Regions from separate parts of the Agrobacterium vaccinii genome, predicted to be linked through region 1. Evidence: predicted binding sites of a transcription regulator. Region 1 holds the regulator's gene; each other region holds the start of a gene.
What was found. Region 1 encodes PhoB, which activates phosphate uptake and scavenging genes when phosphate is short. Its sites were predicted from a motif close to TGTCATNNANCTGTCAT; they were not measured.

Region 1 (4,285 bases):
TTCCTGAAAAACCGGTCTCCGGTTTTTCCTCTGGACGTGCGATGTAACGGAAACCGGGAGCTTGAGGCTATGAATATGTTGTCGGAAGCAGCAGTTGAAAAGGCGCTGGACAAGAAAATGAATGAAGTAACATACAAGATGATCGGCAAGGACGTTTCGGTCTATTACAGCGAGAAGCGTGCCCTCTACGATGTGAACCTCAATGTTCGCGAAAACACCGTGACGGCGCTCATCGGCCCGTCCGGCTGTGGCAAATCGACATTCCTGCGCACACTGAACCGCATGAATGACACGATCGATGGCTGCCGCGTTGCGGGTAAGATCACGCTCGACGAAGAAGACATCTACGATCAGACCATCGACGTGGTTGAACTGCGTGCCCGTGTCGGCATGGTGTTCCAGAAGCCCAACCCGTTCCCCAAGACGATCTACGAAAACATCGCCTACGGCCCGCGCATCCATGGTCTTGCCCGCAACAAGGCGGATATGGACCAGATCGTCGAGTCCAGCCTTCAGAAGGCCGGTCTGTGGAACGAAGCCAAGGATCGTCTGCACGAATCCGGCACCGGCCTGTCCGGCGGTCAGCAGCAGCGTCTGTGCATCGCCCGCGCCATTGCCGTTTCGCCCGAAGTCATTCTCATGGACGAGCCCTGCTCGGCGCTGGACCCGATCGCAACTGCTAAGGTCGAGGAGCTGATCCACGAACTGCGCGCCAATTACACCATCGTCATCGTCACCCACTCCATGCAGCAGGCTGCCCGTGTTTCGCAACGCACGGCCATGTTCCATCTGGGTCACCTGGTGGAAGAGAACGATACGGACAAGATGTTCACCAACCCGGATGACCAGCGCACGCAGGACTACATCATGGGTCGCTTCGGCTGATTGGCCGTAGGTTTAATCATTCGCGCCAAACGCTGGAGCCCTACCGGGCTTGCGAAAAAGCGCATCGAAACTGGAGAGTTCGAACATGCCGACACATTCGCATATCATGTCCGCCTACGATGAAGAGCTGAAGTTCCTGACCCGCCGTATCGCCGAAATGGGCGGTCTGGCAGAGCAGATGTGTGCCGATGCGGTGCGCGCGCTGGTCAACTCCGACGCGGCTCTAGCCCAGAAGGTCATCTCGGACGATACGATCCTCGATCACGCCGAGCGCGAGATTGGCGATAAGGCTATCGTTACCATTGCAAAGCGTCAGCCCATGGCGGCGGACCTTCGCGAGATCATCGGTTCGCTGCGCATCGCAGCCGATCTGGAGCGCGTGGGCGATCTGGGCAAGAACACCGCCAAACGTGTCATCGCGGTTGCCGGTACGGGTGTTCCGCGCAAGTTGGCGCGCGGTCTGGAGCATCTCTCCGAACTGGCTCTGGTGCAGCTCAAGGAAGTGCTCGACGTCTACTCCACCCGTTCCGCGGAAAAGGCGCAGGCCATCCGTGAGCGTGACGAGGAAATCGACGCCATGTACACGTCGCTGTTCCGCGAACTTTTGACCTACATGATGGAAGATCCGCGCAACATCACGACCTGCACGCACCTTCTGTTCTGCGCCAAGAACATAGAGCGCGTGGGTGACCACGCCACCAATATCGCCGAGACCATCTACTATATGGCAACCGGCAGCCAGCCGGAAGGCGAGCGTCCCAAGGACGACAGTTCCAACACGCTCGGTGCGATCACCGAGTAAGCCTCGTCGCATCGGCCCGATCCGTTCGGTCGGGCCGGATGCGTAAACCCACATGCCAATGCGTCCTTGCGGGCGCATGGCGTTCTCCCAAGATGGGCGGAGTCCTGAGCTATGGTGCCGAAAATCGCAGTTGTCGAAGACGAGGAAGCCCTCAGCGTTCTTCTTCGATACAATCTGGAATCTGAAGGTTACGACGTGGACACCATTCCGCGTGGCGACGAGGCGGAAATCCGTCTGCAGGAGCGAACCCCGGATCTTCTGATCCTCGATTGGATGCTTCCAGGCGTTTCCGGCATCGAGCTGTGCCGCCGCCTGCGCATGCGCCCGGAAACGGAGCGACTGCCGATCATCATGCTGACGGCCCGTGGCGAAGAGAGCGAGCGCGTACGCGGCCTGGCAACCGGCGCCGACGATTACGTAGTCAAGCCGTTCTCGACACCGGAACTGATGGCACGAGTCAAGGCCATGTTGCGCCGCGCCCGCCCGGAAGTTCTGTCATCGCTGTTGAAATGCGGCGATATCGAGCTGGACCGCGAAACCCATCGCGTCCATCGCAAGACGCGCGAAGTGCGTCTGGGGCCGACCGAATTCCGCCTGCTGGAGTTCCTAATGGTATCGCCGGGTCGAGTCTTCTCGCGCTCACAGCTTCTCGACGGTGTCTGGGGCCACGATATCTACGTGGATGAACGCACCGTGGACGTCCACGTAGGCCGTCTGCGCAAGGCGCTCAACTTCTCCAACATGCAGGATGTCATCCGCACCGTACGCGGCGCTGGCTACTCCATGGAAGCCTGAGAGCTTCAATACGCTCTGCGATGACGCCAATTGAGGCGTCATCAGCTGCGCCGAAATGGACGGCGTTCTCTATGAAATTGCAGAAAGCCAAGCCAAACCAAAGCCTGATGCATATCCCCGGCCATATATTTTCTACCTCTTTGACGGCTCCGAATGACGCTTATGGAGGGTGATTGTCCGGCGTGCAAGAGGCGAGGGCGGTCTGGTATTTGTTCAGCGAAATCAGTTATATCGGAGATATTGATCGTCGATTTGAATGAACAGTGAATAGGATTCCAAGTCGAATTTCAAATGACTGTCGCTGACGCCAAGAACAGGAATTTTGAAAATTAAGTTTGACTAGCTCGCCATAAACCTCTATCAATACGTCATCGATCTTTTGCTTGCTGAGCTTTGGTTACCGCGCGATTAGCACCGCGCTTTGAACTAACACTTCCTTTCAAAAAAATCGCTATATTCGCACACAGGGCACCTGTCCTGTGATCTGTAACTTATGCTTTGAAAGGGTTCATTATGACCACAGGCACAGTAAAATGGTTTAACTCCACCAAGGGCTTCGGCTTCATTCAGCCAGACAACGGCGGCGCTGATGCATTCGTGCACATCTCTGCTGTAGAGCGTGCAGGCATGCGCGAAATCGTAGAAGGCCAGAAGCTGAGCTACGATCTTGAGCGGGACAACAAGTCCGGCAAGATGTCTGCCTGCAATCTTCAGGCTGCTTAATACGGAATCTACTTTCCTTTGACCACGGATGTACTGGCACTGTTGAAAGTATGAGACCAACCGAGGTCAGGCAACGTTGCCTGGCCTTTTTTTGTGCCGCATGTCGGCCAGTCCCTTTAGGCGTCCATAAGCGTGTCGCACGAAATGTGCAGCAGTTTTGCGATAATGATATGCTTGAATGGACGCGAGGCGCTCTGAGCCAACCACTTCACATCCCGTTTAGGTCGATGTGACAGAAAGGGAATTCCATGACAGAAACGTATAGCAAGTCTCGCCAGCAGGCGGAGATCGCTTTCGGTGCGGCGCAATCCCAGTTTTTCGCCAAGGGCCATGCGGTTGACGAACTCAACTCGATCGCTCAAGCTCGTGATGAAAAGACGCTTCGGCTGCGTGAAGCGCGTCTTGCCAAGGAATTGCAGGACAGCACCACGCCTAAACCCACCCCTTCAAAGCGTGTCAAGAAATCCTGAGCCCGATCAGGCTGACACTTTCACTGGAGTAGAGATTTGAAAAATACTAAAAACGTGAAGAACAACGATCTTTCTGACCGTCGCAGCGCCGCTGCCGACGCGAAGGCAGCCCTTCTTCAGGCCTATCGTGCCGCCAAGGAAGCTGCCGAACCTTTGCGCGAAGCCAAGCAGGCCGAACGTATTGCCGCAGCAGAAGCCCGTGAGGCACGCCGTGCAGAGCGCGAGCAGCTGAAGCTGGAAGAGAAGAAGCAGGCCGAAGCTGAAAAGCTTCAACGCGAAGCTGAAATCGAAGCCGCAGCCAATGCTGAAGCCGAAGAGCGTAAGCTCGCCGAGAAAAGCCGCGTTGCCCGCGTGATCGAAGACGAAGCAGCCCGTAAGGCCGCGCGTGACCTTCGCTACGCCAACCGCAAGGCCCGCCAAGGCTGATACTGATAGCGCCACGGGTCCTTCGGGACGTACCAAGGGCGCTGTGAGTTTACATCGACATTGTGCAGTCTGAAAATCGATTTCGGTTTTCAGACCGATGCTTTGAAGTGCTGCGCGTCCAGCAGGGATGCGCCGCTTCGATCTTGATCAAAGTGATCACGGCTGCGAAAGCCGTTGCAATTTT
Region 2 (4,285 bases), 1.4 Mb from region 1:
GCAAGAACGGGAGCGACATTGGCATTGCGCCAGGAACCGGTCAAAGCATAGCGCGCGCCACCATTCTCCGCGTTGTCATCCGCCGAGATTGCTGCTGGCTGCACCTGCTGCCGTGTTTCAAGTTCTTGCATCTTGCTCCAAGCGAATGCAGCTTATTAAAGATTCTCTAACGATTCATATCGAGTGACGGATCACCAAGCCACAGCACTGCGGATGATTCCCGGTGTTTTTTCGTCGGTTTAACGGTTTATGACAAAACACGAAGGCAATTTTGATGCGTCGTTACATTCAAGCCACAGCTGAGACATTCCCGGTTGCGGGAAGTTTCACCATTTCCCGTGGAAGCCGCACGGAAGTCGAGGTCATCAAGTGCGTGATTACGCAGGATGGCGCCACGGGTATGGGAGAATGCGTTCCTTACAAACGATATGGCGAATCGATCGAAGGCGTGCTGGCCGATATCAGCGCCGTCTCGGATCGCATATCCGAAGGGCTGGGCCGTCAGGAACTGCAAAGGGTGATGAAGGCGGGTGCCGCCCGCAACGCCGTCGATTGCGCCCTCTGGGATCTCGAGGCCAAACTCTCCGGTAAAAGCGTCGCCGCGACTATCCTGCCGTCGCAACCGGGGCCTATCGTTACCGCCTACACCATCTCTCTGGGGGATGCGGACACCATGGGCGCGAAAGCGGCAGAAAACGCCGCGCGTCCGCTGCTGAAGATAAAGACAGGCACGGATGATGACGAAGCGCGTCTTCGAGCCGTGAGACGTGCCGCACCTCTCGCCCGCATCATCGTCGATGCCAATGAAGGCTGGACGGACGACAATATAGAGCACCATCTGGCGGTCGCCGCCGAGCTGGGCATCGCCCTCATCGAGCAGCCGCTGCCTGCGGGTAAAGACGCCATTCTTTCACGCATCACCCGCACCGTGCCGATCTGCGCTGACGAAAGCGTGCACCTGACCGCTGATCTGGCATCCCTGCAAGACCGTTACGATGCCATCAACATCAAACTGGACAAGACTGGCGGCCTGACCGAGGCATTGTTGATGAAGCGGGAAGCCGAACGGCTCGGCTATACGATCATGGTTGGATGCATGCTGGGCACATCGCTTGGCATGGCACCGGCCGTTCTGCTCGCACAGGATACCGCCTATGCCGATCTGGATGGCCCATTGCTGCTGGCCCGGGATCGTGTTCCCGGGCTCATATACGACGGATCACTCCTCCACCCGCCCCAGGCTGAACTCTGGGGCTGAGACGACGAGTGCTGTTCAGGCGGCGTAGGTGCTGATGAGCTTGGGGAAAGCCACCGGCTCCAGCTCGGTCACCTGGTTTTCCTCGATCTTGTCGTCCGACTTCATCCACGTGATCAGCTCGAAGGTACCGTCCATCGTTTCGGCAACCGCCGTGCAGCTTTCCACCCAGTCGCCGGTGTTGATGTAGCGGATACCGTCGATATCCTCCATCACGGCGTGGTGGATGTGGCCACAGATCACACCGTCGACATTGTTGCGACGGGCCTCATCGGCCACAACGCGCTGAAACTCGCCAATGAAGTTGACGGCATGCTTCACCTGAAGCTTTGCCCAGGCCGAGAACGACCAATAGGGCAAGCCGATCCGGCGGCGAATAGCGGCAAGGAGAACGTTAATGGCAATCGCCGCGTCGTAGGCCCAGTCACCCAGATAGGCCAGCAGACGCGCATTGCGCACCACCACGTCGAACTCATCGCCGTGAATGACGAGATATTTCTTTCCGTCAGCAGCTTCGTGGATCATCCTTTCAGCCACTTCGATACCGCCGAAATGGGTGCCGGGGAATTCCCGCAAAAACTCATCGTGGTTGCCGGGAATGTAGACGATGCGCGTTCCCTTACGGGCCTTGCGCAGAAGCTTCTGCACCACATCGTTACAGCCCTGTGGCCAGTACCAGTTGCGGCGCAGGCGCCAGCCATCGATGATGTCGCCCACGAGGATGATCGTATCGGCTTCATGGTAGCGAAGGAAATCCAGAAGGAAATCCGTTTTGGCTGCCTTGGAGCCAAGATGCACGTCGGAAATGAAAAGCGTTCTGAACTGTCTGGTTTCGGTTTGCGCGGCCATGGAACTCTTCCCCCTGTCTCGGCAATTTTCAACCTCTGGAAAACCAGACTCGTGTTTCAGCAAGATGACAGAACGCCATTTCGGGTCAGGAAGTGCCGCTTTTAAGCAATTTCAAAACGACAGTTTTGAGATATCGAGGCAAAATAAACGGCTGTACGCATGGACCGATTGTTGTATGCAAAGGCCTCCAAGAAATTGAAATAAGCGGTGATAAAATGAGTTCTGAGGACACGGGCAAGACGCAAGACCAAAACGCCAATGCGGATCTGGAACAACAGGCCCTGTTTTATCACCGTTATCCGCGCCCGGGAAAACTGGAAATACAGGCGTCAAAGCCGCTTGGTAACCAGCGCGATTTAGCGCTTGCCTACTCCCCCGGCGTCGCTGCACCATGCCTCGCGATCCATGAAAACCCTGAGGCCGCAGCGGAATACACCGCGCGTGCCAATCTCGTAGCCGTCATCTCCAACGGCACGGCAGTGCTGGGCCTCGGCAATATCGGCCCTCTCGCCTCAAAGCCCGTCATGGAAGGCAAGGCCGTTCTGTTCAAGAAGTTCGCTGGCATTGACGTCTTCGACATCGAAATCGACGCCCCCGGCATCAACGACATGGTCTCCACCATCTCGGCGCTGGAGCCGACTTTTGGCGGTATCAATCTTGAAGACATCAAGGCACCGGAATGTTTCGAAGTGGAGCGTCAGCTTCGCGAGAAAATGAACATTCCCGTGTTCCACGACGACCAGCACGGCACGGCCATCATCGTTGCAGCCGCCGTGACCAACGCACTGGAACTTGCTGGTAAGTCTCTGTCGAGCGTCAAGATCGTTGCTTCGGGTGCCGGTGCCGCTGCACTCGCCTGCCTCAACCTGCTGGTAGTGCTGGGTGCGAAGCGTGAAAACATCTGGGTTCACGACATCGAAGGCCTCGTCTATGAGGGCCGCAACACCCTGATGGACGAGTGGAAGGAAGTCTACGCGCAGAAGACAGACAAGCGCGTGTTGAGCGAAACCATCGATGGCGCCGACGTTTTCCTGGGCCTGTCCGCCGCAGGCGTTCTGAAGCCGGAACTGCTGGCGCGCATGGCGGAGAAGCCGCTGATTCTAGCGCTTGCAAACCCCAACCCGGAAATCATGCCGGAACTGGCGCGTCAGGCACGCCCGGATGCGATGATCTGCACAGGCCGTTCGGACTTCCCGAACCAGGTCAACAACGTGCTTTGCTTCCCCTATATCTTTAGGGGTGCGCTGGATTGCGGCGCGACCACCATCAACGAAGAAATGAAGATGGCCGCCGTCCACGCCATTGCCGAACTGGCGCGCGAGGAAGTGTCGGAAGTCGCGGCGAAGGCCTATAGCGATGAGACGCCGATCTTCGGCCCCAACTATCTTATCCCCTCGCCGTTCGACCCGCGCCTCATCCTGCGCATCGCGCCTGCGGTTGCCCGTGCTGCTGCAGCAAGCGGTGTCGCCGCGCGACCGATCACCGATTTCGACGCCTATCTCGATCAGTTGAACCGCTTCGTCTGGCGGTCCGGCTTCATCATGAAACCGATCTTCAACCTGGCAAAAACCGCAGAAAAAAAGCGGATCATTTTTGCCGAAGGCGAAGACGAGCGCTCGCTGCGCGCTGCACAGGTTCTGCTGGAAGAAGGCACCGGTGTGCCGATTCTCATCGGTCGTCCACAGATCATCGAGACGCGCCTGAAGCGCTTCGGGCTGCGCATTCGCCCGAATACGGACTTTGCCGTGGTCAACCCGGAGGACGATCCACGCTACCGTGAATACGTCGATGACTATTTCGCGCTCGTGGGCCGCGCCGGTATCAACCCGGAGGCTGCGCGCACCATCGTTCGTACCAACAGCACCGTCATCGGCGCACTCTCTGTGAAGCGTGGTGAAGCGGACGCCCTGATCTGCGGTCTGGAAGGTCGTTTCGACCGTCATCTGCGCGACATCAACCAGATCATCGGCAAGCGTGAGGGCGCGCATACGTTCGGCGGCCTCAGCCTGCTGATCACGCAGCAGGGTGCGCTGTTTTTGACGGACACCTTCGTCAACTACGAGCCGACCTCGGAAGATATCGCAGAACTGGCCATTCTCGCGGCCAAGGAAATCAAGCGCTTCGGCATCGTTCCGAAAATCGCACTCGCAAGCCACTCCAACTTCGGCTCGCGCGATTCCG
Region 3 (4,285 bases), 500 kb from region 1:
GGCACCCGCGCCATGCTCATCCGGGCCTTTTCCTATGAGTATATGATGCTGGGTCTGGCAACGGCGATCTTTGCGCTTCTCGCAGGCGGAGCTTCGGCATGGTTCGTTATCGCCCGCATCATGAAACTTCCGTCGAGCTTCCTGCCGGATGTAGCGATTGCGACCATCGTCATCGCACTTGTCATGACCGTCGGCATCGGCCTCATCGGAACATGGCGCATTCTGGGACAGAAAGCTGCACCCGTTCTTCGGCAGGCGGACGAGTGATCTGAAAAGTTGTGCGCCACTTAACTTTAACGTTTAATCGCAAACAACGATCTCTAAAATGTTATCGCTTTTCGCGCATATGGTGTTTTTTCGTTTTTTGAAGCTCTTGTAACTGAAACGGGATACCCTCATATTCTTCGTTAGGCTTGCTGTAGCTCCGCAGCGGCGCCTGGGATATAGTCGCATCGACGGTCATATCCCGACACCGTAGAAATTTCGGAGCTCAAAAGAGGAAACAATGGCTGACTTCAACAACTACCAGAACCGCGTGGCTCAAGGTCGTGCCCAGTCTGGTGCAATGATCGATGAAGGTCTTCGCACCTATATGGTCAAGGTTTATAACCTGATGGCCGTTGGTCTCGCGATTACAGGTTTCGCAGCATTTTTCACATCGATGCTCGCAACCACGAATGATCCTGCGGCAGCGGTCGCGACGATGGGTAACGGCACGATGCTCACCAGCATTGGTGCAGCACTGTACGGCTCGCCTCTGCGCTGGGTTGTCATGCTGGCTCCGCTGGGACTGGTGTTCTTCCTTAGCTTCCGCATTCAGAAGATGAGCGTTCCGGCGGCACAGGCGACCTTCTGGGGTTACGCCGCGCTGATGGGTCTCTCCCTGTCGTCGATCTTCCTGGTCTATACCGGCCAGAGCATCGTGCAGACGTTCTTCATCACCGCCGCCTCCTTCGGTGCGCTGTCGCTTTACGGCTACACGACGAAGAAGGACCTGTCGGGCATGGGTTCGTTCCTGATCATGGGTCTGTTCGGCCTGATCATCGCGTCCGTGGTCAACATCTTCCTGCAGTCGTCCGCAATGGGCTTCGCGATCTCCGCCATCGGCGTGCTGATCTTCGCTGGCCTGACCGCCTACGACACGCAGAAGATCAAGGAAATGTACTTCGACGGTGATGACGTGGCCACGGCTGGTCGTAAGGCCATCATGGGTGCGCTGACACTCTACCTCGACTTCATCAACCTCTTCATGTTCCTGTTGCAGTTCCTTGGTAACCGCGACAAGTAACATCGATCAGGTTCGAATAGAAAAAGGCGGCTCACAGGCCGCCTTTTTTATTATCTGTGATTTTCAGAAGCTCGCGCCAATCAGTCGATCAGCTTCAGCGCCTTGTCGAACACTTTCAGCACCTGCGGCAATTCATGCCCGCGCTTGAGAATACGTCCATCCACATTGATAACGCTGAAAGCGCCCTGCTTGGCGGCCAGCTTCGGGTTCTTTTCGATCCGATACAAAGGCATTTCGCCAGAGCGTTTAAACACGGAAAAGACCGCCTTGTCCTTCAGGTGGTCGATGGCATAGTCCCGCCACTCCCCCTCGCCCACCATGCGTCCATAGATGCGCAGAATGGCATCAAGCTCGCGGCGGTGAAATGTGATGGGAAGAGCATCCTTGCTCTGTTTGTACTCTCTGAGATCAACGACAGATGAGCTGTCTCTATGAGATGAACCTGCACGCTGCAAATCCGGCTGATCGGTCATCAGGCAACCTCGCTCAACTGCAAATGACATTTCCAAGACAGTCTGCCGCCGCCCATCAAAAATTGCAAGCCTCGCATTCCCACAGCTATCGACCCTATCGGAAGCACAGCACTGTCACGGAAAAACGCGCGCAGCGGTAATCATTTGGGCAGAGCATACATCTGAAATTGCCCTATTTCGGTCAAACCATGGCCCGAATTGGATGGAATATTGCTGAAGTCAATTGATGCCTAGGCACCAAGATGACCCGGTCCGGTGCATTGACCCTTTACCCCCAGCCCCCAATGCCCGGATCGGATCTCCGCTTTTTCAAGCCGAGCCCCTATTCTCCCGAAGTCAGAAGAACGCTCGCGCCGATAATGGCAGCTGGATTTCCCTGTCCATCCGTGGTCTGCAACAGCACCGCGCATCCGCCGTCCTTGGACTTACTCATAATGCTGGCGGGAAGTTTGACCGTCATGGATTTCCCATCCCACATGCCCACGGTCTGCACGTCATAGACGCTGTGCCAGTAGGAAATCTTCTTTCCCTGATTATCGCCCTTCTGAACATCGACGATCTGTTCACGCTTGAAATAGGCGACGACCACGTCGGCCTTGCCTTTGCCCTCACCGATATCGATGGCGATTTCATCGCCAACATGCTGCGTTTTGACCGGTACGCTCAGACCTTCACCCGCCTGCTTGAACGCATCCAGGCGACTGTAGATCGCCTGCATGTCGGCGCCCTTGACGTGGTCGCGGCCATTGACCACAGCCTGTGGGGTATAGACGTTGTTGCGACCCAGGGCGCGCGCATAGCCATATTGCCGCTCGGTATTTTCTTTCGATGCCAGCGAGTCTGCCCAGCCCAGATAGTTCCAGTAATCGACGTGATAGGAGAGACCGACGACGTCACCCTTCTGGATCAGCTTGCGCAGTGCCTCGTCCGCAGGCGGGCAGGATGCGCAGCCTTGCGAGGTAAACAGCTCGACCACGCCTTTCAACTGCTCCTGCGCCTGCGCGGATACCGCAGCAAGAGCGCCGAAGACGCACAGCGAAAGACCGAATGTGAGTGGCCCGTGTTTCAGAGACATTGCAAGAACCTTTGTCTGGACGCCTATCCAGACCATTGATGCTATCAACACTTGTCGGGACGCAGGCGGAAAATAACGCCATAGCCCCTTCAATAGAAAGTAACGATGGGGTGAGTGCCGATCAAGTCGCATCCGCACTCTGATACCTCATGCCGGAACGCCTTGATGAAGGCGAAACAACCGGACACACAAAAACGCCGGGATCACTCCCGGCGTTCTCGTTTTCAATCATTGCAAAGGCTTATGACGCCAGATCGCGAAGAACGGTCTGGAGAATGCCGCCATTGTTCATGTAGATCACTTCGTCCAGCGTATCGATGCGGCAAAGCAGAGGAACGTCCTTCACCGTGCCGTCGGCATAGGTGATCTTCGCAATCTTCGTTTCGCGCGGCTTGATATCGCCTTCGAGGCCTTCGATGGTCACGGTCTCGTCACCCTTCAGGTCGAGGCTTGCCCATGTCGTGCCTTCAGCAAGCGTGAACGGAACGACGCCCATGCCCACCAGGTTGGAGCGGTGGATACGCTCGAAGGACTGCGCAACGACAGCCTTTACGCCGAGCAGGTTCGTGCCCTTTGCAGCCCAGTCACGGGAAGAGCCGTTACCATATTCGACGCCAGCGAAGATCACGAGCGGAACGCCCTCGGCCTTGTACTGCATGGCCGCATCGTAAATCGACATCTCATTCTTGGACGGATAATGGATGGTGAAGCCACCTTCCTTGCCGTTTGGCCCAAGCATGTGGTTGCGAATACGGATGTTGGCGAACGTGCCGCGCATCATCACTTCGTGGTTACCACGACGCGTGCCGTACTGGTTGAAGTCGGCAACCGCCACGCCATTTTCGGTGAGGTATGCACCGGCAGGGGAAGCAGCCTTGATCGAACCAGCCGGAGAAATGTGGTCGGTGGTGATCTTGTCGCCGAAGAGACCGAGAACGCGCGCGCCCTTGATGTTCTTCAGGCCCGTGCCGGTCTTGCCCATGCCCACGAAGTAAGGTGGGTTCTGAACGTAGGTCGACTTGTCGTCCCAGGCATAGGTCTGGCCCGGCGGAACCTGAACGGCCTGCCAGTTTTCATCGCCCTTGAACACGTCGGCATATTTGGACTCGTAGAGTTCGCGCGTCACGTATTTCAGGATGAATTCCTGGATTTCGGCAGATGTCGGCCAGATGTCCTTGAGGTAGACAGGGTTACCGTCCTGATCTTCGCCGAGAGGCTCGGTGGTGAGGTCCTTCTGAACCGTACCGGCCAGCGCGTAAGCGACGACGAGCGGCGGGGAGGCAAGGTAGTTCGCCTGAACGTCGGGCGAGATACGGCCTTCGAAGTTACGGTTGCCGGAGAGAACGCCAGCTGTGATCAGACCCTTGTCGTTGATGGTCTTGGAAATCGGCGCAGGCAGCGGACCGGAGTTGCCGATGCAGGTCGTGCAGCCGAAGCCGACGAGGTTGA

Region 2: the regulator PhoB is predicted to act here: its motif matches at 2,158-2,174, upstream of HRR99_RS08155 (UDP-2,3-diacylglucosamine diphosphatase).
Region 3: the regulator PhoB is predicted to act here: its motif matches at 1,785-1,801, upstream of HRR99_RS14115 (DUF2794 domain-containing protein).

The regions. Positions count from the first base shown of each region.
Region 1 covers NZ_CP054150.1:267,189-271,473, forward strand. The annotation lists gene pstB (phosphate ABC transporter ATP-binding protein PstB) at 70-885, shown strand; gene phoU (phosphate signaling complex protein PhoU) at 971-1,687, shown strand; gene phoB (phosphate regulon transcriptional regulator PhoB) at 1,799-2,482, shown strand; gene HRR99_RS01355 (cold-shock protein) at 2,996-3,205, shown strand; gene HRR99_RS01360 (hypothetical protein) at 3,454-3,675, shown strand; gene HRR99_RS01365 (DUF6481 family protein) at 3,712-4,101, shown strand.
Region 2 covers NZ_CP054150.1:1,622,848-1,627,132, forward strand. The annotation lists gene HRR99_RS08145 (ABC transporter permease) at 1-131, opposite strand, end outside; gene dgcA (N-acetyl-D-Glu racemase DgcA) at 275-1,258, shown strand; gene HRR99_RS08155 (UDP-2,3-diacylglucosamine diphosphatase) at 1,274-2,104, opposite strand; gene HRR99_RS08160 (NADP-dependent malic enzyme) at 2,320-4,285, shown strand, end outside.
Region 3 covers NZ_CP054150.1:2,905,443-2,909,727, forward strand. The annotation lists gene HRR99_RS14105 (ABC transporter permease) at 1-267, shown strand, start outside; gene HRR99_RS14110 (Bax inhibitor-1/YccA family protein) at 506-1,288, shown strand; gene HRR99_RS14115 (DUF2794 domain-containing protein) at 1,369-1,761, opposite strand; gene HRR99_RS14120 (DUF1223 domain-containing protein) at 2,084-2,836, opposite strand; gene acnA (aconitate hydratase AcnA) at 3,078-4,285, opposite strand, start outside.